Regions from separate parts of the Brevibacillus sp. SKDU10 genome, predicted to be linked through region 2. Evidence: riboswitches for the same ligand, from Rfam matches in the RefSeq annotation. Region 2 holds a riboswitch; each other region holds the start of a gene.
The links. Region 2 has a riboswitch for S-adenosylmethionine ahead of AYJ08_RS04780 (sugar ABC transporter substrate-binding protein). Riboswitches for the same ligand answer to the same signal wherever they lie in the genome.

Region 1 (8,115 bases), on a different contig from region 2:
GACTTGGGCAACGAACCATGTTGATTAAGACATGCTGCACGATAATCGTATTGTTCATGACAGGGGCAGCCGTATCTGTTGCGGGGGGAGTTGGGTTTGTAGGATTGATTATTCCCCATATCATGCGTTCGATTGTTGGTGTTGATTATCGGTTGATCATACCTTGTTCGGCAGTATTTGGTGGTGTACTTGTTACCTTTGCAGATATTGCAGCAAGATGGTTCAACTCGCCATATGAAACACCAATCGGTACTGTTACAGCTGTTATTGGTGTACCGTTCTTCCTTTATATGGCTCGTAGGGAAGGAAGGAGTTTATGATGCAATCAATTTTATACAAACGCGCGCCTCTCATCATGGGATTGCTTGTTGCTATGATTGTTACCGTAATCTTAATTAGCTTAAATTCAGGTTCAATTCCTATTTCACCATTGGAAGTATGGGAGACGTTGCTAAATGGTGGAACGCGTCAGCAAGAAACGGTACTTTTTCAGTTTCGCATGCCACGTTTGGTCATTGCTTTGCTCATTGGTAGTGGACTTGCGGTTTCTGGTGTAATTTTACAGGGTTTATCTCGAAATGCATTGGCAGACCCGGGTATCCTGGGGATTAACGCAGGAGCTGGATTGGCTGTAGTGCTATTCATGTATTTTGCATTTGAAACAAAGGATATTAAGAATGTTCTGCCTGTTATGATGATTCCGTTAGTTGCCTTAATTGGAGCCGGTGTAACCTCATTGCTTATCTTTATGCTTGCTTGGAAGCGAGGGATTACCCCAATTCGCTTAATTCTTGTAGGGATAGCAGTGTCGGCTGGAATCGGTGCGATAAATACTGTTGTGTCACTAAAGCTTGCATTTGCAAATTTCATGTATGCTACAGTCTGGCTTGCAGGCAGCCTGTGGGGAACCAGTTGGACCTTTGTTATTGCCATACTTCCATGGATTCTCATTCTTGTTCCGTATGCGATATGGAAAGCTCGATATCTGAATGTACTTAATCTAGGCGATGAATTAGCAACTGGTGTTGGAATGAGAGTAGAAGGAGAGCGTGGAAAATTAATTTTTGTGAGTGCCGGACTTGCTGGAGCTTGCGTTGCGGCTGGTGGAGGTATTGGGTTTATCGGACTGGTTGCACCACATATCGCCCGCAAACTGGTTGGACCGAAGCATCAATTTCTCATCCCTACTGCTACGCTTGTCGGGGCATTACTGCTATTGTTGGCCGATTTAGTAGCACGTAATATACTAACGCGTACAGAAGTTCCAGTTGGTATCGTAATCTCTGTTCTTGGGGCACCTTATTTCATCTATCTTTTGATGAAAACGAAAACCTAACAAACTATGGGGTTTTTTGTAGTAACTCGTAGGGCACATCTATTGTGCTAATAGATAAAAAAGGAGATCAATCTATGAAACGTTTTATGAATGTAATGATTATTTTTGTACTATTGTTTGTTTTTGCAGGCTGCAGTCAGAAGGAATCGGCTTCAGTAGCAAGTAATCAGGAAGGAGCATCCCAACAAGCAGGGGACACTGAGTTTAAAACGGTAAAAACCTCCCGCGGAGAAGTGAAAATTCCTGTACATCCAAAACGTGTTGTTGACCTTGCTTATGCAACCGAAGAATTATTAATTATGGGGATCAAGCCTGTGATGTCTACTTCAGGACCTGATTTACCGGATTATTTAAAAGGAAAGCTTGACGGAGTAGCGTTAGTTGAAACTAGTTCAGTTAAAGTAGAAGACGTAATGGCCTTGCAACCGGATTTGATTCTTACAAGCAACCGCACTGAAAAGCTTTACGATCAGCTTACGCAAATTGCACCAACCGTTCAGCTTGAAGGAGACTTTTACACTTGGCGTGAAAGATTCCCGGAAATGGCAAGTATTTTAGGCAAAGAAAAGGAAATGAACGAATGGCTTGCTCAATATGATGCAAAAGCGAAACAAATTGGGGATGAAATTAAAAAGCAATCGAAGGATGCAACATTTGCTCTATATGTTACAAACGCTTCCCAATATCGTATCTATGGTAAGGCGCTTTTAGGAGACGTTTTATTTACTGATTTAGGTTTGCCTATGGCAGAAGGAGCTCCGAAAGAAAAGCTTGTAGAAATCGTATCGCTTGAAAACCTGTATAAGTTTAATCCAGACTATATTTTCTTAGGATTATACGGTAGCAATCTTGCTGTTGCACAGAAAAAGCTGGATGATATGCAGAAATCAGAGCTTTGGGGTAAGCTAAAAGCGGTTAAAAATGGACATGTTTATATGCTAGATAACCCTACATGGTCTCTTGGAACCTTCCCGCTTGGAAAAGAGAAAGCGATTGAAATGGTCCGTGATCTTGTTTTAAAAAAAAAGAACTAAAGAGTTTATTTCATTCAATGAAGCACGATAAAAATACGTGCGTAGAAAGTAAAGCTACCTTTCCTTTATGGAAGGTAGCTTTTTACGTTTCACTATGAAAGAACTGTTGTGAGAACAACAAGAATAAAGGAGGATAGTGACTCAAAAAAATATTGGTCTTGTTTAAGCGTAGATACATGAACGATTAGAGTGACAGCTAAGGATAAAAAATGATCAATAGAAAAGCAGTAGGTTAATACCTACCGCTTTTTTCATTCTACGTATTTCGTTTTCCTGACATTTATTATAGCGATATTCTGAAGTAAGTAGCATAACTCGTGTGAATTGCTAGTGATGCAAGGAGAATAACCACTAGGATGTCTTATATAGGGCTTCTTCTTTTTCATTCAGAGGTTTTATGATACTAGCTTTTTTGGCATTCGATGAAAAACGTGGAAAGTTAATCACGATTGACACGATGCCGCAAACAGCAACTAGCAGTGGATAAAAAGCAAATGGCAATAGTTCGATTGGTGAAAGCGAAGCAAATCCTGCTGCCGTTAACATTTGGGCTCCGTAAGGAATGATCCCTTGTACGCTGCACGAAAATAAATCTAGTAAGCTTGCAGATTTTCTTGGATCGATTTCATATTGATCTGAAATATTTTTAGCAAGCGGACCTGCGAAAATAATAGCGATTGTATTGTTAGCTGTACACATATTTGTCAGGCTCACAAGACCAGCAATACCAAATTCTGCGCCTTTTTTTGATCGAATATTACGCGTCAATACATGTAATAGATATTGAATCCCGCCATTATGTTGAATAATCTCAATCATTCCGCCAATGAGCATGGTTAGCAATACAAGCTCCATCATTCCACTAATCCCTAGCGTCACATTTTTGAAGAAAGTGGCAAGTGTGTAGCTTCCATCTAACATTCCGATGACACCTGATAAAACAGTTCCTCCCATTAGAACCACAAGTACATTCCAGCCTAGCAAGGCCGCAAGCAGCACTCCTGCATAAGGTAACACTTTGACCCAATTGAAGGTTCCAACTGTAATATTTGTATGACTTCCTAATGTAAGCACGATTAATAGGATGCATGTTAAAATGGCGGCTGGTAATACAATTAAAAAGTTGGTTTTGAATTTATCTTTCATTTCTGTTCCTTGCGTGCGTACCGCGGCAATTGTCGTATCAGAAATAAATGATAAATTATCTCCGAACATAGCTCCTCCGACAACAGTAGCCATTGTGAATGCAACAGAGATATCAGTTTGTTGGCTGATTCCTACGGCAATTGGAGCTAATGCAGCAATAGTGCCCATGGATGTCCCCATTGCGAGTGAAATAAATGATCCGATTACAAATAAACCAACAACTAGAAGACCCTGAGGCAAAACGGAAAGGGCTAGGTTTACGGTAGCTTCAACACTGCCCATTCCTTTAGCTGTTTGAGAAAACGCACCAGCTAACACAAAGATTAATAACATAATAACGATATTTGGATTGCCTGCTCCTTTAGCAAATCGTTCTACCTTTGTGGTAAAGCTATCTTTTCGGTTCATTACTAATGCAACCGTACTCGCGATCAAAATAGCAACAATGATTGGCAGCTGATAAAAATCTCCAGTAATAATTCCAGAGCCAATAAATAGTGCTAAAAATATACCAAGCGGCAATAAAGCCAACGCACTTCCTTTTGTCTGATTCATCAATAACACCCTCTCTATTTCTAAACTTTTTCTGAGAAAAAATGAAGAAGACCTCTTCTTGTGAGAAGAGGTCTTATATGGGATAAGAATCACTCTTCTCATCTTTCAAGCACATGCTTGCTGGATTTGGCACAGCACTCTAAATACGAGTCCGCTGCCGAGGCATCAAAGGGCCAGTCCCTCCGCCTCTCTTGATAAGAAGGTTTCATATTTTATTCTCGGTTGCTTAAGCTTTTTTTACTTTACTCTTTTCTGAGAAAAATGTCAAATATTTTTTAGTAAAACTTAAATTATGCCGAGGATACTACTGCCTAGCTCCATTTTTTCATCATATAGATTCTTCAGTAATTGTTTCCCTTCAGCTTTTATTTTGGAATGTAAATTGCCTTAAAACACAAGATAGAAGACTACTCCGCATATAGGAATGCTTGTATTGTAGGTAATCCGGTAATCCTCCCATTCCAGTTGATAGGTTAGCAATAGGAGTACCAAATGGAAATATCGCCCATCAAGCGGTATAATAAAAAAAGATGTAATGAAAAAGGGAGTGAATTTGAGTGAAGCAGGATATCATAGAGCGTTTTACAAGATATGTAAAGATTGATACACAATCCAATGCCCAGAGCCAGACAGTTCCGTCTACACCAGGTCAGCTAGAGCTGGGTAAATTGCTAGTTGAAGAACTAAAGGCGATGGGACTTTCAGAGGTTGCGATGGATGCAAATGGATATGTCATGGCGACACTCCCTGCAAATACGGATAAGCAAGTTCCCGTAATCGGCTTTTTATCCCATCTAGATACTGCCACGGATTTTACAGGCAAAAATGTTAATCCGCAGGTTCACGAAAATTTTGACGGTAAAGCCATTACGCTACATAAAGAACTGGGCGTTGTTTTATCACCGGAATTATTCCCAGAGCTACCGTCCTACAAGGGTCACACATTGATTACGACCGATGGGACAACCTTGCTTGGAGCAGATGATAAAGCGGGTATTACTGAAATTATGACCGCCATGGATTATTTGCTAAAGCATCCGGAAATTAAACATGGGAAAATTAGGGTGGCATTCACTCCTGACGAAGAAATCAGTAGAGGGCCGGCTCATTTTGATGTGGCAGCTTTTGGTGCGAAATTTGCGTACACAATGGACGGAGGGCCGCTAGGTGGCTTGGAGTATGAAAGCTTTAACGCCGCAGAGCTCAAGCTTACTTTTAGGGGAGTTAGCACGCATCCTGGAACAGCCAAAAATAAAATGCTAAACGCTAGTAAGCTAGCAATGGAATTCCATGCACAACTTCCTGAAGAAGAGGCGCCAGAGTACACAGAGGGCTATGAGGGCTTTTACCATCTTAGCTCAATAAACGGTGATGTCGAACAAAGTAAATCTCAATACATTATTAGAGATTTTGATAAAGATCATTTTAATGCCAAAAAAGAGAAAGTAACAAGCATCGTGAAAAAGATGCAGGAGAAATACGGCGAAGAAAATATCAGCTTTGAACTCAATGATCAATACTACAACATGCGCGATAAAATTGAACCGGTTAAGGAAGTTGTTGACATTGCCTATGAAGCGATGAAAAACCTCAATATCGAGCCGGTAATCAACCCGATCCGAGGTGGTACGGATGGCTCTCAATTATCATATATGGGTCTGCCAACGCCAAATATTTTTACTGGTGGGGAAAATTATCACGGTAAATTCGAATATGTTTCTGTAGATAATATGGAAAAAGCTGTTCATGTTATTATCGAGATAGCTCGGTTGTTTGAAGAAAAAGCATGATGATAGCAAGCTAAAAAGAAATCAAATCCCCTTGGAGTCAACAATTATGAAGTTCATGCACGCATGGCTTCGTTATTGTTGAGCAAAGGGGATTTTGTTTTATAAATATGTACTACATAATCTTAGTAATCCCATCAAAATAACGCCGAAAATGACAGTAATGGCAAGGCTTTTCGTCCGCAAAGCTAATAATAGAGTCGGAACAATCGCCATGAGTGTTAGCCAATTCACTCCGATTGAATCACTGCTTTTATCAATGACACTCTCCACAACGAGGGCTGTGAGAATACAAATAGGTATAAAAGAAAGCCATTTAAGTACAGGGGCAGGCAATTGTAAGTTACGAACCACTAAAAATGGCAGAATACGCGGAATTACTGTTACAAATGTACAACCGAGTATGAGAAGAAGAATGGATAGATTAAGGCTCATTTATCTGTCACCACCCCAATAGTAGCTACAATAACCGTCGCTAAAATTACTGCAACGTGTGAAGGGACCAGAAAGGATAAAACCAGCATAGCTATGATCATATATACAACAAGACTGAGAGAATGCTTGAGCTTTGAAGGCTCCATAGATTGCAATTGCAGGACAAGCAAGGCTACAAACATTGCTGTTAAAGCAAAATCCAACCCAAATACCATTGGATTCGTAATCCATTTCCCAAGAATAGCTCCTAGCATACACGATAAGATCCAAATGATATAAGCGGTAAGATTTAGACCATTCATCCAGCGATCGTTTATCTGCTCTCCCTTTGTAATCTTATTGATAGCAACACCGAAGGATTCATCTGTAACCAGTGCGCCAATTCCGATGTTTTTTAATAAAGAATATTTGGTGAAAGAGGGAGCCAGAGTTGCGCTTAATAAAAAGTTGCGTAGGTTTACAATAAAAGTAGTTACAATAATGGCTGAGTAGGGACTATTCGCTGCTAGTAGGGCACAAATGATAAATTGAGCTGACCCGGCATATACCAAAGCCGATAATAAAGTAATTTCTAAAATGCTCAAGTGAGAAGAGACACCAATTACTCCAGCTGCTAGTCCAATACTAATGTAGCCCAATAAGGTAGGGATACAATCCTTAACGCCTTGGCGGAATGTAGGGGCAGTAGCTTCTTCCATCCTGATTTCTCTTCCTATATTCATTTCCAGTGTAACCACTCCTTTGCAGTATTTTTCCCCTTATCTATGGAAGGGGTTTTGTGACTTTAAAAAAATTAAAACAACATTGTGGTTTTGTTAAAAATAACATTTTATCAAGCATATTAAAAATTAGCAACTATTATATAAAAAATTAGTAAAGTTATCCACGTTTTGTTCTTACTTTATAAATTCTTGAGAATTTCTATTTATGATGAATTCGTGTTCGTAGAGCTGGAAAGGAAGGGTTCATCATGAAAATAAAAGGAATAAAAGCCGCGATTGCTTATAGTACTCTGGTTCTTGGATTGACCTTGCTTGCTAATGTTACAAAGATTTATTTGCTAATCGGGCTCATTCAATTATCGCCTATGCTGGTATTGGGGCTAATGCTTCTATTTTTTTCAGAACGTAAAGCTACAATTCGTTCCACTGGAATCGGGAAGCTTGGGAATTGGAAGTGGTACATTCTAGCAGGGTTCTCAGGTTTACCAATTCTTATCAGCTTTTTAGTGGCTTGGGGAATCGGTTATATTGCGCTCCCAACGGCTGATTTTTTAAACACCGGAGCTGCTCAATTTACTGTACCTGAGTATGTTGGTTACATGACAAAAGCATTTTGGAGCCCAGTCATGCTGATCTCAATGGGGATTTTTGCATTCGGTGAAGAAATTGGATGGAGAGGATACCTACAACCCAAGCTTACAGAAACGTATGGAATGAAGAGAGCAATTTTGGGAACCTCTATAGTATGGGCACTATTTCATTATCCGTTCTACTTAAATGGCTATAATGAAGATGGGAATTTTATTGTCACAATACTGCTGTTTACGATTATGATCTTTCCGCTTTCTATTTTTATAGGGTGGATTCGTCTTACAAGCGGTAGTATCTGGCCAGCGGTGCTCAGTCATACGATGATAAATCTTACTCGAAGTTGGTTGGAGCAGTTGTTTACAACCAAAGCAGAGGGATGGACTTACATAGCTGGAGAATCAGGTATTGTAACGATCATATTGTGGGGGGGTGCGGCTTGGTTCATCTGGCGCAGTTTGTCGCGAACAACAACATGCACTCCCATGTAACCATGCTAGCTAACACATACT
Region 2 (8,115 bases):
ATCCCTACAAGCTCCTCGAACTCACAAGAAAGATACACAATCCCTTTTCCATTTTTAGCCAAATTGCCGATAATTCTATAGATTTCTGCTTTCGCTCCCACGTCAACACCCTTCGTCGGCTCATCCAGAATAAAGATATCGGCTTCCGTAGCCAGCCATTTCCCAATCACTACTTTTTGTTGATTTCCTCCACTTAATGAGCTAATAGGCAACTGCGGGCTAGCTACCTTGATCTGTAATGCTTGAATCAGCCCTTTTACCGCTTCATTTACTAACAGCGAGCGCAAGAAACCGAATCGACTATAGTTATGAAGGGTAGTCATTGTTAAATTAACAGCTACGGATTCTTCTGCCATGATGCCTTCTCGCCTACGCTCTTCGGGAATCAGGGCAATCCCCTCATCAACAGCTACTTTTGGCGATGTACATTTCAGCTTTTTCCCTCTTTTGTGCACTTCTCCTGAGATCAGTGGGTCAGCTCCAAATAGAACCCGAGCTAATTCCGACTTTCCTGCCCCCACAAGACCTGCAATCCCTACAATTTCACCTTCATGAACCGTAAAGGAAAGGTTGCGTACTTGTGATCCAGCCACTACATTTTTACACGCAAGCAACCGCTCTCCTATTTTGACCTGCTCTTTGGGATATTCCTGAGACAATGCCTTTCCTAGCATACTGGTAATAACCTCATGCGGATTGGTCTCTTTTGCATGCTTGCACAAGACTAGCTCCCCGTCTCGTAAAACCGTAATTCGATCACTGATCTCAAAGACCTCTGGCATTCTGTGAGAGATAAATACGATTCCAATCCCCTGTTCCCGCAATTGTTTGATGATCTGGAATAACTGCACCGTTTCTGCTTGACTTAAAGGAGCAGTTGGTTCATCTAAAATAATAATTTTAGCCTTTTGAGCAATCGCCTTAGCTAAAAGCACCAACTGCTTTTCGGATAACGTTAGTTCCTCAACCTTTTTTTGCATAGGGATATCAAGTCCTAGCCGCTTGAGTGCTTGGGCTGCTGTTTCCTCCAAGCTTCGCCAGTTAATAAAAGGAGAGCGTCCCCTCTCTACAAAGCCCTCCAGCAGAATATTCTCCGCTACGCTTCCATATCCAATGAGTGCTGTATCCACTTCCTGATATACACATTGGATACCATGTGCCTTGGCGTCCTGCGGCTCGGTCAGACTAACTTCTTTTCCATCTATGACAATTTGGCCAGCGTCTAATGCATAAGCACCTGTCATGATTTTCATCAACGTACTCTTACCCGCTCCATTTGCCCCAAGCAAAGCATGAACTTCACCAGGCCTTACAGTAAAATCCACACCGCGTAAAGCTGGGACAGAGCGAAATGCTTTTTTGATCCCCTTCATCTCTAATGCTGTCAACGTGTCTCTCCCCTTCTATGGGCGGATTTTACAAGGGGTCTGGCAACCTCTATGCCAAACCCCATTCTCCGCTACCTTTCCTATTGGCCCTGTGTGCTCGTGCCCCATTCCTTCACGTACTTGTTCAAATCTGCCATTTTCACAGGCTCCTTAGGCAATTGTTCACGTGTGATTAGCACAGGGTTCAAGCTTACCTTATCTGGTACCTGCTCTCCCTTCAGCTTCTTAAATAAGTATCGTGCCTGTACCCGTCCAATATCAGAAGGGTCTACGGCTGCCGTTGCAACCCATGGTGAATTCTGATCTTGCAGCATTTGCAAATCCTCATCGCTCATATCTATGCCGTATACCTTAATTTCATTGCGTCCAGCCTGCTGTATCGCGCGTGTCGCACCTTTGGCAAATTCATCCCAAGCAGTCCAAACTGCTGTGATATCTCCTTTGTTTGGATACTGCTTCAGAATCGCTTCCATTTGTGCCTGCGTATCCAAAGCCGTGTTGGCAGAAGCTGATCCGAATGCAGCCATTTCGTTAAAGCCTGGATTTTTGTCCATAAATGCCTTATAAGCGATTTGACGACGTTCCATTGGAGTAAAACCAGCTACCCATATCTTCACAATATTTCCTTTGCCACCTGTGTCTTGTGCCATTTTGTTTAGTGTTTGTTCAGCCAATTTAATATCATCTTGCTCTACTACTGTTACTCCCGGAATATCTAATCCTGTATCAAAAGCTACAATTGGAGTCTTTTGAGCCAAGGCCTTTTGAACACCTGGTGCTAAGCTATCTGCACGTCCATGATCCAGCAAAATGCCATCAAATTGTTGGGTAACAGCCGCGTCCAGATGTGAAGCCATTTTAGCAAGGTCATTATCCCCGCTTAAAACTGTCAGTTCTCCCCCCAGCTTCTCTACCTCTTCCTTCACACCTGCAATATATTGAGATGAAAACGATCCAATATTAAATTGCACCACCAGCGCAATTCGCTTTTTCTTATCTGTCGTAGGTTGACCCCCAGCAGCTTCACTACTTGATGCTGACACATTATCGGCTTTTGATGTAGAAGTTGTAGAGGTTGCACCACAACCGCTTAGCACACCCCCTATTAGAAAGAATATTGCGAATAAATAGACAAAACCTTTGTTAATTAGACCTTTCATCATGTCTCTCCCCTTTTTCATTTATCTCTTTTTGTGAAAAAATGTACAATTACATTGGTTCATTCAAAGCTGGGTTCTACTCGATGATATAAAAAAGCCCCTTTTCCTAAGAAAAGAGGCTTGTGTATATGGAAACCCACTACGCCTCTTATCTCTCAGGTTTCCCTGCAGGAGGTAGCACCTTGATGTCTTGTCAAACAGACATTAGGTTGCCGGGCGTCATCGGGCCAGTCCCTCAGCCAACTCTTGATAAGAGAGTATTTTAAATTTTGTAACGTTTTTTCTTACAACAGATATTACACCTGGGTCCTTATCCATGTCAATAGATTATTTTGCTTCACCTTCAAATTTCTTTGAACCGCCTGCATAGTTATAAATAAACACCTGAGCATTCTTATTGTCACCTTTATCATCGAAAGAAACATGTACAAACTGTCCTTTAAAATCTTGTGTTTTGTGAATGGCTTCGAATACTTGAGCACGAGTTGGCTTTTTGTTGCCATTCGCTTTAGCCGCCTCCTCAATCCCATTGATAGCTACAGCCATGGCATCGTAGCCAAACGAGGTAAATATCCCCAGCTTTTTGCCTGTCGAGCCTTCAAATTCCTGTATCCATTTCTTCCCTTCTTCTGTTGCTCTTACGTCACCAACAGTGGAGGTAAACACGACACCCTCTGCTGCAGGTCCCGCAATCGTAAACATCTCAGCAGAATCAAGACCATCAGCGCCCATAAACACACCGGTAAACCCTTTTTCCCGCAACTGCTTAATTAAAATTCCGGCTTCTGCATAATAACCGCCAAAATAGACCATTTCCGGCTTCTTCGCTAACACTTGGTTCACCACTGCACTATAGTCCTTCTCACCAACAGTCAAGCCTTCAAAACCTAGAACGGTAACACCATCCTTCTCAAATTGCTTCTTTACTTCATTGGCTAAGCCTTGGCCGTACGCTTGTTTATCATGAATGACCATCGCATTTTTTACATGCAAGGTATTTTTTGCATAAATAGCCGCTTTTCTTCCTTGTTCGTCGTCGCGTGCACAAATACGATGTGCTACTTTTTTACCTCCCTCAGTAAATTCGGGCCCTGTTGTAGAAGGCGATACCATGACCAAACCAGCTTTTTCATAAGCTGTTACAGCAGACAAGGATGAACCCGTAGTCACGTGACCTACAACCGCTACTACATCGTTGTCGTTAATCGCCATCTGTGCGTTAACAACACCTTGTTTAGGTTCTGCTTGGTCGTCTAAAGGTTTTAATTCAACGTTAAGACCTAAGTCTTGTAATTCCTTCTGCTTTAATTTTAGTGCATATTCGGCACCTGCTTTGGCGGAGTCACCATAATCTGAAGCAGAACCTGAGAGCGGACCAACTAACGCAATCACAATCTTGTCTCCACCTGCTGCGCCACTCCCTCCCTCACTCCCCTTCTGCTGTGAAGTGCCTGATGTCGCATTATTGCCTCCTGCACACCCTGACAAAGCTGCTCCAGCCAATAAAATTGAAGATACGATTGCAAGTGATTTTTGATTTACTTTCATGTCTTGTCCCTCTTTCGCCATTTACTTGGTTGAATGTTCTGAATATTTAAAAATACAAGAGGCGGCTTATGCTAAAATGTATCGATCTTCTGAAAAAGCTTCTCCGCCTCTTGCCTCCTCAAACGCCTGTAGCAAGTCTTTTGTTGTCATTTGTGCTTTCGTCTCTTGGGGAAGATCCAAAATAATCCGCCCCTCATGCAGCATGAATAATCGATTTCCCATATGCAGGGCCTGTTCCATGTTATGAGTGACCATGAGCGTAGTCAATTTGTTTTCTTCCACTATTTTTTTGGTCAAATCAACAATTAACTGAGCCCGTTTTGGGTCCAAAGCAGCCGTGTGTTCGTCCAGCAGTAATAATTTAGGATTGATAAACGTAGCCATCAGCAAGCTCAACGCCTGACGTTGTCCACCAGATAGAAACCCAACCTTGGTTTTCAAACGATTTTCTAATCCTTGGTCTAATATTTTCAGCTTCTCTTGAAAAAACGCTCTTTTTTTATTGGTTACACCCAATGAAAGCGTACGGTGACGCCCACGAGAATAAGCGATAGCCAAGTTTTCCTCAATTGTCATCTGTGGAGCTGTACCTGCCATTGGGTCTTGAAATACTCGTCCAATCAAAGCGGCTCGCTTATGTTCACCCTGTTTCGTTACATTCTGCTGATCAATAAAGATACTTCCTGTATCAGGGATGATTCCACCAGATATCGTATTCATCAAAGTAGATTTTCCTGCACCATTGCTACCAATCACTGTCACAAAGTCCCCGTGTTCGAGTTTTACATGTATGTTGTTAAGGGCAATCTTTTCATTTACGGTATTTGGATTAAACACCTTGGTGACATTGGTTATCTCTAACACGATCATTACCCTCCTTTCACCGTTCTCCCTATTTTCCAAACACCCTTCATGATGTTCGGTAAGATTAGAGCAATGATTACAATAATTGCCGTGATCAACTTCATATCGGACGCAAGGAAACCCTGCCGCAGAGCAAACGCAATCACCAGTCGATACACAATGGAACCAAGAATGACTGCGAGCGTAAGTCGCATTATACTTTTTGTCCCAAACAACACCTCCCCGATAATGACGGAAGCAAGTCCGATGACGATCATTCCAATTCCCATCCCTACATCAGCAAAGCCCTGATATTGCGCTACTAAAGCTCCAGAAGCAGCTACCAGCGCATTTGATAACGCCAGACCTATAATCGTAGTCGTATCTGTATTAGCCCCGAAGCTACGGATCATCCGATCATTATCGCCTGTGGCTCGAATATCTAGTCCCAGATCTGTATGCAAAAACCAGTCCATAATTAACTTTACAATCAACACCATGATGAGAAATACAATAGAACTCGCTAATGAGACACCATAGATTTGAAAGTCAAATATTGAGACTGCCTGGGCTTTCGTATAGAGTGTTTCCTCTCGCAAAAGTGGTACATTTGATTTTTTCCCCATGATCCGTAGATTGATTGAATATAATGCAATCATGGTTAAAATACCTGCCAGAAGGCCATTTATTTTTCCCTTTGTCGTCAGAACCCCAGTAAATACTCCAGCAATCGCGCCGCCTGCCATGGCAAGTGCGGTTGCTACAAATGGATTCATTCCGTCTACAATAAGAATAGCCGCAATGGCTCCTCCCATGGCAAAACTACCATCCACCGTCAAATCAGGAAAATTCAGAATTCGAAAGGTTAAAAAAACGCCCAATACCATGACTGCGAAGAGTAGTCCTTGTTCAAATGCTCCAACAATGGCAATGTTCATTGCTTCCCCCTCTTTAACTCCTCTGTCAATTGCTTATTGATCAAAGGTTTGTACAGCTTTGTCTATGAGATCCTGCGGCAATGATATGCCCATTTTTTCGGCTGCCTTTTTATTAATGACCAGCTTCATTTCCTTTTGGGATTCCACTGGCATATCGCCCACCTTACTTTCTCCCTTAAGAATTTTAGTAGCCATATCTCCTGTTTGCGCACCGAGCAGGCTATAATCAATACCAAAGGTAGTAATTGCCCCACTCTTTACGGAATTTTCTTCTCCAGCGACCACAGGAATTTTTTGTGCTTCCGCAACACTCACAACTGCTGAGATAGAGGCTACTACCATATTATCTGTTGGCACATAAAAGGAATCCACCTTACCTACCATAGACTCTGCCGCTTGCTTTACTTCTGTTGGATTTGTGATAGCAGCTTCTATGATCGTTAGCCCAAACTTTTCAGCTACCTCTTTCGCTTGATCTACCTGCACCTTTGAATTGACTTCCCCAGAGTTATAGATTACACCTACATTTTTTGCATCGGCTTTTACTTTTTTAATCAATGATAATTGCTCTTCTACGGGATTCATGTCTGTAGTGCCAGATACATTGCCACCAGGTTTATCCATTGATTTAACTAATCCGGCACTTACTGGATCGGTCACTGCGGTAAACAGGATAGGGATATCTGTGGTCGTTTGTGCTACTGCTTGTACAGCAGGGGTGCCAATAGCAAGAATGAGATCAACCTTGTCGCCAGTGAATTTTTTGGCAATTTGAATCGCCGTATCCATATTTCCCTGTGCAGATTGAAGATCATATACCACAGTTTTATTTTCTTCAAAACCATTTGCCTTCATTTTGGCTATAAATCCATCCCTCGCGGCATCTAAAGCTGGATGTTCGATTATTTGCACAATTCCGACTTTAGTGGCTTTAGACTCATTTGCAGCAGATTGAACTCCAGAATTTGCTCCGTTTTGGTTGTTAGCTGGAGCTGTGCTAGTCTGACTACAAGCAGTTGCAATCAAAAGCATTAGGGCTGAAAATACGGCCAAAACGAACCTTGCCTTACTTAATTTACCTTTCACACAGAATCCCCCTTTACCTTCTACAAGTAACGATATACGTAACTATGTTACCATCAATCAATTATATTTTGAAGAGTTAGAAAATTATTTTATCGGGCATGTACCCGATTCCTATTGAAATATAGAAAGTGATTGTAGCCAAGAATATAGATCTGGTACGGATTCAAAGGCATACTTTCGTGCTACTTCTCTATCACGCTGGTAAATAATGAGACATGGGACACTGGTAATTTTCCAGTCTTGTGCCAGCTTTTTATGAATATTAATATTAACTCGGTAAAACACTACTGCAGGAAAGAGCTGTTCTAGCATCGTCACCATCTGACTAGCAATTTGACAGGTTCCACACAGCGGCGTATACAGATAGAATATCGAGTATTTTGTCTGTAATAAATCTACCTGAATTACTTTTTGGGCATCTATGATCTCTTCCACGTTACCTCTCTTCCCTCCTATGTAAAATAAATTCCTATTACTGCATCTCTAAGTATATCCTAATCGAGCCATAACACTTTGCAAAAGGCCCCCTCCTATACTACGGAGGGGGTATCTCATATTTTTCCTGAGCGAAAATGGTACGAGATAGGAGATACAATTTATATGGCTATAAAACAATTGGCTAATCTGATAAATGTCATTGGGGAATAATATTCAAACAGTTAGAAGTGCACTGAAATTTTCTTTGCTATTCATGGATAAAAAATAACCAACACAATAAAGATAGCTAGATAACGTAAGAAGGTTATCCAATGCCTTCATCGCAACCAACGCGTGGAGAATCCCAACGATGTATGGCATGAAAAAAATAATGGCAACCTGTGTGAAGACAATTTTCCGAATTTCACCCTGGGGTTAAGCCGATACGGGATAAAGCCTTAAATTGTGTCTGATCCTCCTGTAGTTCTGTAAACAGTTTAAAATAAATGATGCTGCTAGATGCAAGGAAAAACAGCAAATTGACGAAAATGCCAATAAACATCGTCAATGAGATTACTTCCCTTGCATTATCGTATTGCGTCTTTATATCGTGATATTGAACGGCTAGCGTTAACATGTAAATCGCACTTGTAACCGTTAAAATAACCGCACTCAAAATTGATACAATAAACAACATCCGCTCATTATCTTGCATCTTGTGGCCGATCTGAGCGA
Region 3 (8,115 bases), on a different contig from region 2:
CTAGAAGGCAAAGATCTGGACTTGTCTAAATGCAAAGCTTATGTACCAGATGCAAGACAGGATAAAGATGTAAAAGCTCAGAAGCTAGAATTACATGAAAATAACAAGGGATTCATTCAGTAATCCTTTTATGACCCCTTTCGTAATGAGAGGGGTCTTTATTTATTGGATTTGGAAATATTTAGGTGTAGGAAATGGTTGTCTCTTGAGCAAGCCTATACTATGCTATATAAAGAACAATTGAAAGATTAAGAACGCTAATCCTTCCTGATTTACTTCTTTACAGGAGAAGGAGGAAAGGGCACCATATGCTATATACACAGTTGACAAAAAGAATGATTATTCCGGCGGTTGTTGCTTTACTTGCTTTTACGGTTGGTGAAAAGCCTGCCCAAGCAGCCGCCATGCCGAACGACCCCTACTTTTCAAAACAGCTTCATTTAACGCAGATTAAGGCAGTGGAGGCTTGGGGGATCGTCAACAGCAATACAGCTATTAAAATTGCGGTACTTGATTCCGGGGTAGACTCTTCCCATCCAGATTTGAAGGACAATCTGTTGCCTACTATTAATTTAGTGCAAGAGGAAAGTGCGTCAGACTTAAACGGACACGGCACCAATGTCATTGGGATATTGGGAGCTAAAGGAAACAACGGTTTAGGGGTAACAGGGGTTTTATGGAATGCTAAAATATTGCCTATTAAAATCTTGGATAAAAAAGGATTTTCATCATCTGATCGTTTAGCTGCGGGAATTAGACGAGCAGTTAATGAAGGGGCCAAAGTTGTTTTGATGTCCGCCAGCGCACTATATTATTCGAAGGCGCTGGAGGATGCAATAGATTTTGCAGAGGACAGAGGAGTTGTTGTTATAGCGGCTACTGGAAATGAAGGGAGTCGTGTTAACTATCCTGCTGCTTTTCCTACGGTGATTGCGGTTGGCGCCGTTACGAACTCTAATACCATCCATAGCCGTTCTAATTTTGGGCCAGAAATTAACCTAGTGGCCCCAGGCGTGAATGTGTATACGACAGCAAGAGGTGGCGGGTACGATTCGATGAAGGGCACCTCTGCAGCGGCTCCTCAGGTAGCTGGTGCGGCGGCGCTGATTCTTGCTAGGAACCCAAATATGAAACCGTTGGAAGTACGCCAGCTTCTGTACCATTCAGCAACGAAATTACATGGAGTTAGATGGGACAGGCGGACAGGATATGGACTTTTAAATGTTCAGAAGGCAGTAATGAGTAGACTGCCTGATGATATAAATGAGCCAAACAATACACAGCGTACAGCAGCCGCATTCCCCATGGAAAGTCAGATTCGCGGCACTCTGAGCGATAAAGATAAGAGCGATTGGTTTTACACGGATATTCCTTATGAGGGAACCTTAGAATTAAAAGCAGATGTTTCGGTGGATACGCTGGCTCCATTGGCAGCTAGCGTTTATCAGGATGGAAAGCCTCAAGATACGTATTATCTTGGTAATAAAGCAAATGCAACAATTGCAGTGAAGCCGGGCAAGGTTCACATTCACTTCCAGCGGTCTGCGGTATCTAGCACTTTACGCTATACCATTACCAATCGTTTTTCCATTGCACCTGATCGATATGAGCCAAATAATAGTATTGATCAAGTCCGCCCCCTGCCGCCGGGTAATAATATTGAGATCAAGGGGAATTTTCATACAGCACAGGATGTTGATTGGTTTTCCTATTTTGTGCGTGATCCAGGCAAGCTTTATCTGCGAGTGGATACAGATACTCTACGATTAGACCCGCAAATTAAGGTGCGTAAAGAACGCGATAAGACATCTGGCGGAATTTCCCTTGATAGCAGCTCAGTCACTGATCCTTTAAAAAGCTTAGAGATGAACGTCACGCCAGGTCGCTATTTGTTCCAAATTCAGAACAGCTATCCTGCTGCTGTGAGCGGCGAGTACTTTTTTCAGCTCAATTATATGCCTGAACGAAAAGATCCAAACGAACCAAACGATACCTATCGTTTAGCTACAAAACTAGGGAATAACAGTCTGATTACAGGCACAATTCCTTCAGAAGCAGATAACGATTGGTTTACGTTTTCGATTCCAAAAGAAACGTATGTTACCATTCGGGCACCTTATGTACCGCCACAGGTAAAGATCATGATGAGTATTTATGATAGTCGCGATATGAAATATGCAATTCGAGCTGAAAAGGTTTTTGGACAAGATAATAGCATTGTCTTTGAAAAAAAATTAGCAGCAGGGACATACTATATAAAGTTGACCAGTACTACGCCATTCCGCTATGATGCGTATCGATTTACATTAAATCGTCAGGAAATGTATGGCGGCTTTCGAGACATACATGGGCATTGGGCTAGAAATGATATAGGGCGTTTAACTCAACGTGGAGTCATTACCATACCTAATACGTATAGCTTCCGTCCAGATGCTAATATGACACGAGCTGAATTCGCAGACATGCTCCTTCGCTCGATGAAGGCCAAAAAGCTTCCAACTGGTAAAATAGGTATTAATACCTATAAGGATTTAGATAAAAAGCATTGGGCGTATGAGAGCTTGTTACAGGCTTCTCAGTTGGGGATTATGAGCGGATTCAATGGAAAAATTGAACCGGATCGACCTGTTAATCGAGCAGAAATGGCTTTGATGATTGCGCGTGCTAAAAAAATAAACGTGTCAAGATCGTCCAGTACTTCTTATCGTGATGTGCCTCATTCACATTGGGCGGTGGCTGCAATCGAAACACTTTCACACTATGGCTGGTTGCATGGTTATCAGGATGGAACCTTTAAGCCAGATCGTCCTGTGAAACGCGGAGAAATGGTCACTGTATTAGCTAAATCTTTCCAATTGTAAAATACCGGGTTTTTTACAAAAGTACATTGACACCCTTCTAAAAAAAGATTATTCTATAAATCATGGATATTACTCTTATCCAGAGTAGGCGGAGGGACTGGCCCAATGAAGCCCGGCAACCGTTTTGAGCGGTGCTAACCAGCAGAGAAAGGATAACTATCTAAATAGTTAGACTCACTCTGGCCGATAAGAGGGTTAAGGAACGCATTAGAAAAGCAACCTTTTCCTCAGCGGAGGGAAAGGTTTTTCTTTTTGTCGTGATGGAAACCTGGCTCGGCAAACATACTATATATCATGTTTCCAGTTGAAGGAGGTTTTTAAGTATGGAATTGCAAAAAGGACGTCGCTTGTTTACATCTGAGTCCGTTACTGAAGGACATCCAGACAAGATTTGTGACCAAGTTTCTGATTCTATTCTTGATGCGATCTTATCGAAAGATCCGAATGCTCGTGTAGCATGCGAGACATCTGTTACCACCGGATTAGTACTTGTGGCAGGTGAAATCACAACTTCTACGTATGTAGATATCCAAAAGCTAGTAAGAGATACGATTCGTGAAATTGGTTACGATCGAGCAAAATATGGTTTTGATGCAGATACATGCGGTGTTATTACTGCAATCGGCGAGCAATCAGCAGATATCGCACTAGGTGTTGACCAGGCGTTGGAAGCACGTGAAGGTAGCATGACTGATGCTGAAATCGAAGCAATCGGTGCAGGTGACCAGGGGCTAATGTTTGGTTATGCTTGCAACGAAACTCCAGAATTAATGCCTCTTCCAATCAGCATGGCTCACCAGTTGGCGCGTCGTCTGACAGAAGTGCGTAAAAATGGTACGCTTGAATACCTTCGTCCAGATGGTAAAACTCAAGTAACTGTTGAATACGATGGCGATAAGCCAGTTCGCATCGATACAATTGTTATTTCTACTCAACATGCTCCAGAAGTAGAACTAGATCAGATTAAAAAGGATCTAATGGAGCAAGTAATTAAACCGATCGTTCCTACAAACCTATTAGACGATCAAACCAAATACTTCATTAACCCAACTGGACGTTTCGTTATCGGTGGTCCTCAAGGGGATGCTGGTTTGACTGGCCGTAAAATCATCGTAGATACGTATGGCGGTTATGCTCGCCATGGCGGTGGTGCATTCTCCGGTAAGGATCCTACAAAAGTAGACCGTTCTGGTGCTTATGCAGCTCGCTATGTAGCCAAAAACATTGTAGCTGCAGGTCTTGCTGAACATTGCGAAGTACAGGTAGCTTATGCAATCGGGGTAGCTCAACCGGTATCTATCGCTGTAAACACATTTGGAACAGGAAAAATTGCTGAATCTGATTTGGTAGCATTGGTTCGCAAGCACTTTGATTTGCGCCCAGCAGGCATTATTAAGCAATTAGACCTACGTCGTCCGATCTATAAACAAACCGCAGCATATGGTCATTTCGGACGTAATGATCTGAATGTACCATGGGAGCGTACAGATAAAGCAGAAGATCTGAAAAAAGACGCTGCTAACCTGTAAAAAATACAGAGAAGCCTAGGATTTTCCTGGGCTTCTTTTTTCTTATGAAAATTGCGAAAAAGGCTAGGCAAGTACAACTTCAATGGGGTAGACTACGTAGAGGATTCTGTAAATCTTTGTCGAAAAGCACTATAATAAGATCGAAAGGAACATGGGCGCATCATGAAGAAAAAACCTTTCTTTCTCGTCTTTTTCCTTCTTCTTCTGCTGTTTTCTATCCTTGTGTATTGGTTTAGACCAGAGAATGTAGGGGTAGAAAATACGGATTATGTGCAACAAAAGACGGGGGATCATACGTCTCATTCATTAGAACCTAAAGGGTCAGACGTAGAGCAAATTCCTTCTAGAAATAGTAAACCAGAGGAAAAGATATCAAACGAGAGATGGTATAAAGACAAGGTTGTCATCTTGAATTATCATCACATTGATCGTGACAGTAATAAGCCATTTGTAATAACACCAGAGCAGTTTGGTGAGCATTTACAATTTATAAAGGAACATAACTTTCATCCTATTAGCCTAAGAGAGTTTTTCACTTTTATGCAAACAGGCGTAACTGCCAAGGAGAATGCAGTTTTATTTACGTTTGATGACGGCTATGAAAGTTATTACACACAAGCATATCCGTTGCTTTCCGAATATGGGTATCCATCTGCAGCTTTTGTAATTGCAGGTAGATTGAGAGATACCATGGATCGAAAGCGAGAAAATATGACCGTTCCTTTAGCTTATCAACAAATTGACGAAATGCTGGCTTCCGGCTTAGTTGATATTGGCTCGCACACATTCAGTTTACATGAACATAAAGAGCTGGATGAGTGGGGAGTACAGAAAGCGGGAACGGAGCCTGTATATCTAGAAGAATTCCAACGTGCAGAGAATGAGGAAGAGTACCGAAGTCGTTTATTTGTTGATTTTAAGATGTCGAAAATAGGCTTAGAGCAACTTGTGAAAAAGCCTATAGCCTCTCTCTCCTTACCCCAAGGCTATAAAAGCAAGATTGTGATTGACTCGGCAAAGGAAGCAGGATATCAGTATGTCTTTACATCTAGAAGAGACGTTGTGAAGCCAAATGAAGATCCGTATTCCATCCCGAGATTTGATGTAGGAATACGCAAGGTAGGTGCACCCCAGCTCCTTGAACTATTTACTAAAGTAAAAATGGAAGAATAAGGGGGAAACCCATGGATAAAGGCATTGATATCAGCCTTCTAGATGGGGTCATAAAAAAAACGATTCGAACGGTTGAAATGAGCAAAGAGCAAATATTTCAGATAGCAGAAGGTGCTCGTTCGGAAAGTAATGCAATCAAAAAAGAGATTGTTGAAATACGGCAAATATTAGCAGAAGTGATCCAAAATGTTGATAATCTAGAGTTACAGTCCCGCCGATCAAGATCGAGATTGGTACAAGTAAGCCGCAATTTTCAAAGCTTTACTGAAAACGATATTCGTGCAGCTTATGAGGAAGCTCATAATGTTCAGATAGAGCTTTCCTTAATGCGTGAGCGGGAAAATAACCTAAAGAAACGCCGTGACGAGCTAGAGTTTCGGTTGCGGAATATTTTAGAGACAATTACTAGAGCAGAAGGGTTACTAAGTCAGATCAGCGTGGTTCACAGCTTTTTAGCAGGAGATTTGTCCAAAGTGGAGGAAGCCTTGGAATCTGCCAAGCAGCATCAGCTTATGGGACTTAAAATTATTCAGGCCCAGGAAGAAGAGCGTAAGCGGGTAGCCCGAGAGATCCATGATGGACCTGCACAATCCATGGCCAATGTAGTATTGCGTACAGAAATCGTAGAAAAAATGTTGAAAAATGACGCAATCCAGGATGCTCAACAGGAATTAGGCAGCTTAAAGGAAATTGTAAGAATGAGCTTAGCAGATGTTAGAAAAATTATTTTTGACTTGAGACCAATGGCTTTAGATGACTTAGGACTCATTCCAACTTTGCAAAAGTATATACAAACCTTTGAGGATCGTAGTAAATTACATATTGATCTAATTGTTTTTGGCAAAGAACATAAGCTTGAAAGTTCATTTAAGGCAGCAGCTTTTCGCTTAGTTCAGGAATGCCTAAACAATGTGTACAAGCATGCGAAAGCTAATTTTGTCCAAATAAAGGTTGAGTTTCAGCTGGAAAACATGTTTATTGTCGTAAAAGATGATGGAATTGGATTTAATGTGAGTGAGGTTAGCAAAAAAGGACAATCGTTCGGAATTATGGGAATGAAGGAACGTTGCCAATTACTGAATGGCAGAATCGGCATTACGTCCAATAACCAAGAAGGGACTAGAGTGGTGTTTCAAATACCGCTGCAGCCCGCGTCAGTATTCAAAAGTACCGGCAAACAGGGAGGTTAATAACGGTGGAAAAATTGTTGGATGAAATTAAAATCGTGTTAGTAGACGATCATCAATTGTTTCGTGAAGGCGTAAAGAGAATACTCGATATGGAATCTGGTTTCAAAGTGGTGGGAGAAGGTTCAGATGGAATGGAAGCTCCCAAGCTAGTAGCTGAATACAGACCAGATGTTTTATTGATGGATATTAATATGCCAAATGTAAACGGTGTTTCGGCTGCAGAAGAGGTAGTAAAAATTAGCCCAGAAACAAAAGTAATCATTTTATCCATTCATGATGATGAAGGATATGTCTACCGCACACTTCGTTCAGGAGCATCCGGTTATTTACTAAAGGATATGGGGACTTCTGAATTGGTAGAAGCGGTACGCGTAGTTGCCCAAGGTGGAGCGTATATCCATCCAAAAGTGACCGGTAAGTTAATCGACGAATTCCGTCGCTTGAGCGAGCAGGAAGAGTCAATGGATCGTAGTATTACGTTCGAAGAGTCACCAGTGATGGACCCGCGCATTATTGAATCCTTGACGCGTCGTGAGCGTGAAGTTTTGCAATTAATGGCAGAAGGTAAAAGCAACCGAATGATCGGTGAATATTTATTCATCAGTGAAAAGACGGTTAAAAACCATGTAAGCAGTATTTTGCAAAAGCTAAATGTACAGGATCGTACTCAAGCTGTGGTTATATCCATCAAGAATGGCTGGGTAAAGCTGTAAGGTTTTTAAACGGATCATACAGCATTTATGAAAAATGAGTGTGGAGAAAGCAACCAAGTCAAGCAGTACGGCATACCTTATTACAGGAGGGGATGACCGTGTTGGCTGATTTTATGATCTGGTTGTTTGCAGCATACGGCTGCTCCGCTCTTTTGCTGAAAATGTTCTATATCTGGATGGAGTCAGGCAGGGCCGCTTCTATTATGGAACCTTTGACCTTGACACATTATCAACTACTTTTGCATAATTCAGAGCATCGAGTTGAAGAGGCTGTACGCACCCTGATGTTTCAATCTGGTTTATATGGACATCCAATTAGTATTAGTTTTGTGGATGAAGGCTCTTCTGACGATACGCCGCGGATGACGGAGATATTATACCGAGTCCATCCAGATACGATAAGAGAACAACAAGCAGGAAGAGAACCGGTCGTTGTCATCGATTTACGAACAGTTGGAAAAGAGGCTAGCTAAGTTATAGGCTGGTCTCTTTTTTCTTGCATGATCCCATTGTCTTTTTTAAGAATAAGGACAAGGGGGGATCGACATTATGCATGAATATGTTCTTTATTTAAAAGAAGATGGACATTCTGTCTTAGCATATATTACTCCGTGTTTCCAGGTAGACAAGCAATTTTGGAATGAGCAGA
Region 4 (8,115 bases), on a different contig from region 2:
GTTAGAAACAGCAGAAATGCCGCGTTCCTCTAACAAGATAGCTAGCAAAGGAAGCGTCAATCCCTGAGTAATACCAGCAATAAAGACCACTACGAGCAATGTTGTAAAAGTAAAGCGCGAAGATTTCATGTATGCGATCTCCTTTCCATTAGAAGATCATACACCGTATCCCTACTCTTCCACAACCCTCTACTTTTTCTAAATTTACTTTAAAGGCTTCCCTGCTGAAGCTGATACATCTTATAATAGATGCCCTGCTTCTCCATTAACTCCTCATGGTTCCCCTGCTCAACGATCTCTCCCTGTGACAACACCAATATAACATCATCATCCTGAATGGTTGACAGTCTATGAGCAATGATAAAAGTTGTTCTTCCTTGCACTAGAACCTTCAAAGCATCCTGTATCGCCGATTCCGTCTCACTATCAATACTAGCTGTTGCTTCATCCAAGACAAGAATACCTGGATTTGCTGCTAATGCTCGAGCAAAGGAGATCAATTGACCACCTTCCCCTTGCAAGTCTCAAAATTCAGTCAATTATAAAATGGGACTCCTAGCTTCCCTCTCTTTTTTTCGCTGCTTCCATTCCTGCTGTAGCATTCCATATACAGCATGGTCCACATAATGATCGTACAACCATTCATTTCCTCTAATAATTCCTTCTAATTGAAACCCTAGCCGCTCCGGGATAGCACGGCTTTTCTCATTTTGTACAGCGGCTGCAATTTCTACCCGATGTAAATTCCACTTCCCAAAAACCAAGTAATCAACATATGCCTCGACTGCTTGGGTCATGATGCCCTTCCCCTGAAATTCAGCCCCCAGCCAGTAGCCAATTACCGTTTTACGATGATTCCATTCGATAAAATTGGCGGCAACTCTTCCTGCAAGTTGGCCTCGATACCAAATCGAATAGTGAGTTCCCTGCATATTTGCTGCCTGTTGAATCGCAATACGGATATTATTTTCCGAATCCTCTACATCTCGCACATTATCTAGCCACGGCAAAAACTCCCGTAAATAATCTCGGTTTTTTTCTATTAAAGCAAAGGTGACTGCTGCATCCTCAATGCGAACTTCCTTTAGCTCCAAATCAGGTGATATGACGATATTTTTCATGCTTCTCCCCCTTTTTTTGGCCTTTTTTGATGCAATAGATTGAACAATAATTCTCTAAAAAACAAAAATCACCTGCTTGCCCTGTTTAGTAGGACAGCAGATGATTCTGTTTGATTGCCACTTTACTTTTGTAGGACCTGCTCCCGTTCAACGGTAATCTCTCGCACGATCGCCGTGATATCTGTGATTTCTGCAAAATGCTTACGATTGAGAATGAAGGATTGGCCGATCTCTAATGCAAGTCTTTCGGCTTCTGCTCGAAGCTCCTCTTGTTCAATTCTATTTAAATCAGCTACACCTGCCAGTCCAATCACGCGTCTTAGGATTTTGCACCCAGCATATCCTGCCGTATCCTGTAAGACCTGAGATACATAATCCTGCCAAAAATCAGGAACATGCGCACTACGCTCCTCCGCTTTTTTATGCCACAGACGAACGAATTGCGATACAAACTCATTCCAGACGTTTTCTATTGTATCCAATAAATAAAAACGATACTTCTCCCGTTTCTCTATGTCCGCTTGGAGACCGTGCTGACCTGCATAATTTAAGACAAGATTAGCTATTACAGCCCCGATGTCAAAACCTATTGGTCCATAAAAAGCGAACTCGGGATCAATCACCTTTGTACTTGTTTGGGTGACAAAAATACTACCTGTATGCAGATCACCATGCAACAAAGCTTCTGCTCGTGTCAAAAAGTCGTATTTTAGCTTAGCAATCTCTCGACGTAATGCGTGATTTCCCCATATTGCTTCTACGTCTTGGCGGATAAGCGGATTAAAATTGTTGGTCTCATGGTCTTCATAAGGATCAGTAAATACAAGGTCTTCCGTAATTTTACATAGCTCTGGATTAATGAACCTGCTCACATTAGCCTTTTTAGCAAAAGGATTCATTCCAAGATCAGAGGTAAAAAATAAGGTATGAGCCAGAAAAGTTCCAATATGTTTAGCGAAATGCGGGTATATCTCTCCTTCAATAAGGCCTGTACGAAGCAGCTTATGATCACCTGCATCCTCCATAATCGTCAAAGCCAGCTCCGAATTGTGATGGTATACCTCAGGTACTAAATCCCCTACCAGCTCTCGCTGAATTTTGAGCGCCTCTGCTTCAATCCGAGATCGGTCCAGCGTTAACGGCCATGATTCGCCAACCACGCGGGCATAAGGCAAAGCCTGCTTCACAATGACACTTTTACCGGTCGCTTCATCCGTTATTCTAAAAACCAAATTTAAATTGCCATCACCAATTTCTCGGCTAACAAGAGACGCATCTTGTGTAAAAATCGTTCCCTGATTCTGTACGTATAAAATGGACTCTTGAACCGATAACGCTTGATACCCCATATCTTTTCCTCTCCTTTTCCCACTCTAGTATCGGTTGATGTATTGATCGTAATGTGCCAGGGGATGGACGATTCCTCCTAGATTGGCTAATAAGCGATACTTGGTTAATAGATTAACTTGATACACGCCGACTCGCTCCCAAACTTCCCATGGCTCAAGAATCTTCCACTGCCCCAAATCCTTTGCAATAAAAAAATCCTTGCCGCGAAACCGAATCCATGCATGACTGCTAGGAGCCTCCGGTGAAAATATGCGAGACCGCGACAAATAATCATCACCATATTCCATAGCAAGCAAGAACAATATACGATGGGCTTCCTCCCAGTTCCTTTGCAATAAGACATGCCAGGAGCCGCTTTCTTGCTCCGTAAGTTTTCCGCGCAGATGACCGAATGCATGACTCAAGGCATTACAGGCATTGCCTGAATCAATAGGCTGTTTTCGCATCTTCTGAAATTCATGTAATAACTGTTCTGCAAATATACTCCAATCGCGCTCTCCTGTTTCGCGAGACGTTTTTACTTGATCCCGAAATGCTTGTGATATTTGCTTATATTTTTGGTAACACCTCATCATGACCCAATACTTATGCTCTGCCCATATCTGTTCACACCATGCTTTGCTTACCAAAGAAAAAGAAAACCTCTTTTCCGAAGAAAAGAGGTCGTTTTGACATGCCATATTCATAAAACGTTCCCCCTTATCTACCAGAATTTTAAATGTCTCTGCAGGAATTAGCACCGTGCACATGCCAGGTTAGCGGCTATGTGTCGGTTGCTGGGTTTCATCGGGCCAGTCCCTCCACCGTCTCTGGATAAGGTATCCATAAGTATATGTAATTGTAGGTGAACACAGGTTCCTATCCTGCGTAGCTAAAGCCTCATAAATGAATCGTTAGTAGAAATATACACAGGTAAGCCAGTTATGTCAAACAATTTAATCAACTCAGTTTTTATTTATAAAAAGGGTTGACGCATGTTACAAAAAGGGATAAGATGATCTCCAAGAAACAGCTTCTATTTTGACAATTACAACAATTACCTAGCTCTTATTGAGAGAAGGCGGAGGGACTGGCCCTATGATGCCCGGCAACCCTCGCATCGGGATAAACGATGCGAAACGGTGCTAAATCCTACACATAATCGTGCTGTACTGATTTATGTGAGAGATAAGAGAAGAAGATGATCTGTCTATCGGACGCCTCCTTCTCTTGAAGGGGGCGTTTTTAGTTGATAAATTCTCTACCTACAAGGAGGTCATCCATGAGTACAGATCGAATCCTCGTAACCTATTTAACCCAAGCAAAGGATTTACAAAAAAAAGCGGAAGGCATTGCAGTTGGTATGACAGTAGGCTCATGGACGGACCTTCCTCTGGCAAAGCAGGAGCAGCTGCGCCCCTATTTAGGTGAAGTAGCAGATGTATCTCCTCTTGAATCCACCTCATCAGGTGAAACACGAGGTTATATCACGATCAGTTATCCAACAATATGCTTTACACAGGATATCCCTTCTCTTCTTACAGGGATATTCGGCAAACTATCAATGGACGGAAAAATCAAGCTGGTAGACATTCAGCTTCCTCCTTCTTTTTTACAAGGCTTTCAGGGTCCAAAATTCGGCATAAAAGGAATACGGGAAATAACCGGTGTGCATGATCGTCCTTTATTAATGAGTATTTTTAAGTCATGCACAGGTTTGTCACTAGAGGAACTAGAAGTGCAGTTTCGTGCCCAAGCAGAAGGCGGCCTTGATTTGATTAAGGATGACGAAATTTTCTTTGCTGATGATAAAGCTCCATTTATCCAACGCATCAGACGCTTCAAAGCCATCTCAGATGAAATTGCAGCACAAACCGGTAAGCCTGTCTTGTATGCCGCTAACCTTACAGGACCTAGCTCACAGCTTATTGAACGGGCGAAGCAAGCTGTCGATGCAGGTGCTTCCTGCCTTTTGTTTAATGCACTTGCTTTTGGCTTCGATCTCCTGCAACGTCTAGCAGAAGATCCAGACATTCAAGTGCCAATCATGGCACATCCCGCACTCGCTGGCGCCTATTATCCTAGTCCTGATTACGGCATAGCCGCTCCGCTCCTGCTCGGTAATCTATTGCGTTTAGCCGGGGCTGATTTAGTGTTATTCCCTTCTCCATACGGAAATGTGGCACTAGATAAGAGCGAGGCTAATCAGCTAGCTAATCATTTAGTTGAGGAATACGGTACCTTGCAATCTGCCTTCCCTGTTCCATCAGCGGGTATTCATCCCGGATTGGTTCCACAACTGTACGCCGACTTTGGCCTAGATCAGGTTGTTAACGCAGGCGGCGGCATTCATGGACACCCACTCGGAGCAACAGCAGGCGGTCGAGCGTTCCGTGCCGCTATTGATGCATCCGTGAATGGAATCAGTCTTGCAGCAGCAGCTTCCGACTCTAATGAACTGCGACTTGCGCTAGAAAAATGGGGAGGTTCTGCATGACAAAACAGCTAGTGCTTTTTTGCGATTTCGATGGAACGATTACGGAAAAAGACAATATCGTGGCAATCATGCGCCACTTTCATCCCCCGGGCTGGGAAGAGTTAACCGAACAAATTTTGACGCAACAAATATCCATTAGAGAAGGCGTAGGAAAGCTTTTTTCCCTGCTTCCCTCTTCACTCGAGCATGAAATCACTCAATTTGCTGTAGAGAATGCCCGCATCCGCCCTGGTTTTGCAGAGTTTGTGGATTATTGCCGGCAAGAAAACGTGACTCTGCTCATTACAAGCGGAGGTATAGATTTTTTTGTTCATCCGATTCTTGCTCCGTTTCAGCTCGATGGCCCGATTTATTGTAATGGCAGTGATTTTAGCAAAGAGAGAATAAAAATTACGTGGCCGCATACCTGCGATGAGCATTGCCAAACAGATTGTGGAATGTGTAAAACTACCATTATTAGAAGCTATGATGCTACCGGCTATACACGTGTTGTCATTGGGGATAGTATCACTGACTTGGCAGGGTCTCGAATTGCTGATTTTGTCATTGCCCGTTCCTTCCTGCTAGAAAAATGTAAGGAAGAAAATTTATCACATAAACCATTTACTACTTTTTATGATGTGATTTCAATTATTAAAGCCAATAGGGCCAAACAGGAGGGGATTGTGCTATGACAACAACACTTGAACAGCGCACCGCCGCTTTTAAAAAATTAGATGAGGTAAAGCTAACGTTTGCCAGAAGAGATTGGTTTCCGGGCACAAGCGGAAACCTCTCTATTAAAATCAGCGATGTACCCTTACAATTTGCTGTGACCGCCAGTGGCAAAGATAAAACCAAACTATCGCCAGAAGATTACTTGATCGTTGACGGCGATTGCAATTCTGTAGAGCCTACCAATTTGAAGCCCTCTGCGGAAACATTAGTGCATGCTGTTGTCTACCAAAGCATTCCTGATGCTGGCGCTTGCTTTCATGTACACACGATTGCCAACAATGTGATTTCCGAGGTGTATGCGCAAAAGCAAAGCTTTACTATTCATGGTCAGGAATTAATCAAAGGACTAGGCATTTGGGAGGAAAATGCTCTTCTTAACGTCCCGATTGTCGAAAACTATGCAGATATCCCTACTTTAGCAGCGGCTATTAAAGAGGCGATCAAGCCTGATGTACCCGGCGTGTTAATCCGCAACCACGGAATATATGCCTGGGGTCGTAATGATTTTGAAGCAAAAAGACATATAGAAGCTTTTGAATTTCTATTTGAATATCAACTGCGCTTATTGCAAGTAGGTAATTTATCTGCAAAAGCGTCTGGTATTGCCATTTAATTTAGTCTGATTAAATAAATAATTCATAAGATTACAACATTAGGAGGTCCTTCTTCATGGCAAAAGTACGTTTTCACGATACCAATGAATATATTGAGGATAGAGAGGCCGTTCAGGCTTTTTTAAACTCGCAGGATGTTATCTATGAATATTGGGGTGTAGATCAATTAGATCCTGCTTTACGAAATAATTACGCGCCAACTGATGCTGAAAAACAGCAAATTTTAGATACCTTCCAAAAAGAGATACAAGATATTAGCGAACGCCGCAGCTACACCACAGCAGACGTCATTGTCCTAAGTGACAAAACGCCAGAGTTAGATAAAAAATTAGAGAACTTCGTCAAAGAACATCATCACACGGATGATGAAGTCCGCTTTTGCGTAGATGGTCATGGTATTTTTGCCATTTTAGGCACAGACGGTCGCTACTTTGATGTAGAGCTATCCCCCGGCGATTTAATCTCTGTTCCTTCTTCCTATCGTCATTACTTTACCTTAATGGAGGATCGGAAAATTATTGCGATTCGTCTGTTTGTAACTCCTGCTGGTTGGGAAGCGATTTACTAGGAGCTGTATTAAGCGAACATAAGAAAATAGGGAAAGCTTACCCTTAAGCTATTGCCTAGTTTTCCATAGCATAAAAAAACGCTTGGATCATCTGTCCAAGCGTTTTTTATATTCCCTATTCAAGCCACGAGCTGCATAGCATCTGTAGCTATCTACTTAGGCTGTAGCTTTTTATCTAGGCTGAATCAAAGACTCCTGCTCAACCACAATTTTCATCGCTTGCCCAATCGCTGGTAGGCTCTTTGTTGTCATAGGACCATAGAATCCATAGACTTTCGTCCCTTTACGCAAGTCCTCTGCTTTTAATGGACTATTATCTTTTGCGTCGATAATCGGAGTATCTTTTGCTAGATTTAGCGCAATCATCTCAAAGGATTGGTCATTTAGCTTCTCGCCTTTAATCACTACCTGCATGGTTCCATCTGTTAATGTTTTCGCTTCAACGACTTCACCAGCCGTTCCTAAAACCTCAGGAGTAGCCATTTTATCATTTACCACGATTTTCACTGCATTTGTCATAGGCGGAATGCTCATAGTCATAGCCAGACCGTGCTCCACTTCAATTTCTTGACCCAATTTCAAATCAGCTATGGTCAGCTTTTTACCATCCTGATTAACGATGCTTGTCTCGTCTGTGATGTTTAAACGCACACCGTTTGTAAATCCATTCACCATGATAGCCCCTTTAAGAGAAGCATCCTTTTCGTCAATAGAGATGTTCGTAATACTGCCTTTTTTCGTAACCCCTTGAGCTTGTTCGCCAATTTTTATTGTCCCATCCTCCTCAACAATTACTTGCTGATGAAGCACTTTATCAAAGAAGGTAACTGGCACGTAGGTTACTCCTGCTTTTGACTCGGGAGCTGACCCTAACTGCACATACATTTTATTTACACTGTATTGATCTTTCCCCACCGCAACTGCTGTCCATTGCGCTCCTTTTTGCAACTCAGCACTCTTCGTTTTTGCATTCCAGGTAACCTTATAGCCTAGTTGATCAGAAATGGTACGCAAAGGAATCATTAGTACATTTTGTTTATTTGCGTATACGTCTAGCTTCTGATCGACTACTTTACCATTTACATAAATAGCATGTTTAGATGCTGGTTTTGTCTGTACAAGATTTGTTTGTGTTAGTTGAGGAGTAGCGGCATAAGCTGAAATGGAGCTGGTAGCCACCACAGCGGTAACCAGAGCAGCACTTAACATTTTAAAAGTTTTATTCATTGTGGATACCTCCATTTTCATTAACAAAATTTCCATTTTGCT

Region 1: another riboswitch for S-adenosylmethionine. It lies ahead of AYJ08_RS12235 (Na+/H+ antiporter NhaC family protein); the one in region 2 lies ahead of AYJ08_RS04780 (sugar ABC transporter substrate-binding protein).
Region 3: another riboswitch for S-adenosylmethionine. It lies ahead of metK (methionine adenosyltransferase); the one in region 2 lies ahead of AYJ08_RS04780 (sugar ABC transporter substrate-binding protein).
Region 4: another riboswitch for S-adenosylmethionine. It lies ahead of AYJ08_RS08825 (2,3-diketo-5-methylthiopentyl-1-phosphate enolase); the one in region 2 lies ahead of AYJ08_RS04780 (sugar ABC transporter substrate-binding protein).

Annotation. Positions count from the first base shown of each region.
Region 1 covers NZ_LSSO01000155.1:74,124-82,238, reverse strand. Annotated here, with positions in the region: gene AYJ08_RS12250 (FecCD family ABC transporter permease) at 1-320, shown strand, start outside; gene AYJ08_RS12245 (FecCD family ABC transporter permease) at 317-1,336, shown strand; gene AYJ08_RS12240 (ABC transporter substrate-binding protein) at 1,411-2,370, shown strand; gene AYJ08_RS12235 (Na+/H+ antiporter NhaC family protein) at 2,722-4,071, opposite strand; SAM riboswitch class I at 4,167-4,272, opposite strand; gene pepT (peptidase T) at 4,629-5,861, shown strand; gene AYJ08_RS12225 (AzlD domain-containing protein) at 5,961-6,293, opposite strand; gene AYJ08_RS12220 (AzlC family ABC transporter permease) at 6,290-7,015, opposite strand; gene AYJ08_RS12215 (CPBP family intramembrane glutamic endopeptidase) at 7,264-8,094, shown strand.
Region 2 covers NZ_LSSO01000068.1:33,954-42,068, reverse strand. Annotated here, with positions in the region: gene AYJ08_RS04785 (sugar ABC transporter ATP-binding protein) at 1-1,388, opposite strand, end outside; gene AYJ08_RS04780 (sugar ABC transporter substrate-binding protein) at 1,469-2,551, opposite strand; SAM riboswitch class I at 2,694-2,804, opposite strand; gene AYJ08_RS04775 (branched-chain amino acid ABC transporter substrate-binding protein) at 2,876-4,096, opposite strand; gene AYJ08_RS04770 (ABC transporter ATP-binding protein) at 4,163-4,960, opposite strand; gene AYJ08_RS04765 (ABC transporter permease) at 4,966-5,877, opposite strand; gene AYJ08_RS04760 (ABC transporter substrate-binding protein) at 5,911-6,909, opposite strand; gene AYJ08_RS04755 (thioredoxin family protein) at 7,075-7,398, opposite strand; gene AYJ08_RS04750 (hypothetical protein) at 7,805-8,115, opposite strand, start outside.
Region 3 covers NZ_LSSO01000013.1:61,017-69,131, reverse strand. Annotated here, with positions in the region: gene AYJ08_RS01920 (SLAP domain-containing protein) at 1-123, shown strand, start outside; gene AYJ08_RS01915 (S8 family peptidase) at 309-2,861, shown strand; SAM riboswitch class I at 2,934-3,054, shown strand; gene metK (methionine adenosyltransferase) at 3,185-4,390, shown strand; gene AYJ08_RS01905 (polysaccharide deacetylase family protein) at 4,553-5,563, shown strand; gene AYJ08_RS01900 (sensor histidine kinase) at 5,575-6,753, shown strand; gene AYJ08_RS01895 (response regulator) at 6,759-7,466, shown strand; gene AYJ08_RS01890 (hypothetical protein) at 7,559-7,939, shown strand; gene AYJ08_RS01885 (ATP-dependent helicase ComFA) at 8,016-8,115, shown strand, end outside.
Region 4 covers NZ_LSSO01000138.1:79,364-87,478, reverse strand. Annotated here, with positions in the region: gene AYJ08_RS08850 (MFS transporter) at 1-129, opposite strand, end outside; partial or broken gene AYJ08_RS08845 (multidrug ABC transporter permease) at 210-503, opposite strand; gene AYJ08_RS08840 (GNAT family N-acetyltransferase) at 540-1,121, opposite strand; gene mtnK (S-methyl-5-thioribose kinase) at 1,244-2,470, opposite strand; gene AYJ08_RS08830 (DUF1722 domain-containing protein) at 2,495-3,157, opposite strand; SAM riboswitch class I at 3,168-3,291, opposite strand; SAM riboswitch class I at 3,516-3,645, shown strand; gene AYJ08_RS08825 (2,3-diketo-5-methylthiopentyl-1-phosphate enolase) at 3,733-4,947, shown strand; gene AYJ08_RS08820 (2-hydroxy-3-keto-5-methylthiopentenyl-1-phosphate phosphatase) at 4,944-5,621, shown strand; gene AYJ08_RS08815 (methylthioribulose 1-phosphate dehydratase) at 5,618-6,277, shown strand; gene AYJ08_RS08810 (cupin domain-containing protein) at 6,334-6,846, shown strand; gene AYJ08_RS08805 (copper amine oxidase N-terminal domain-containing protein) at 7,018-8,073, opposite strand.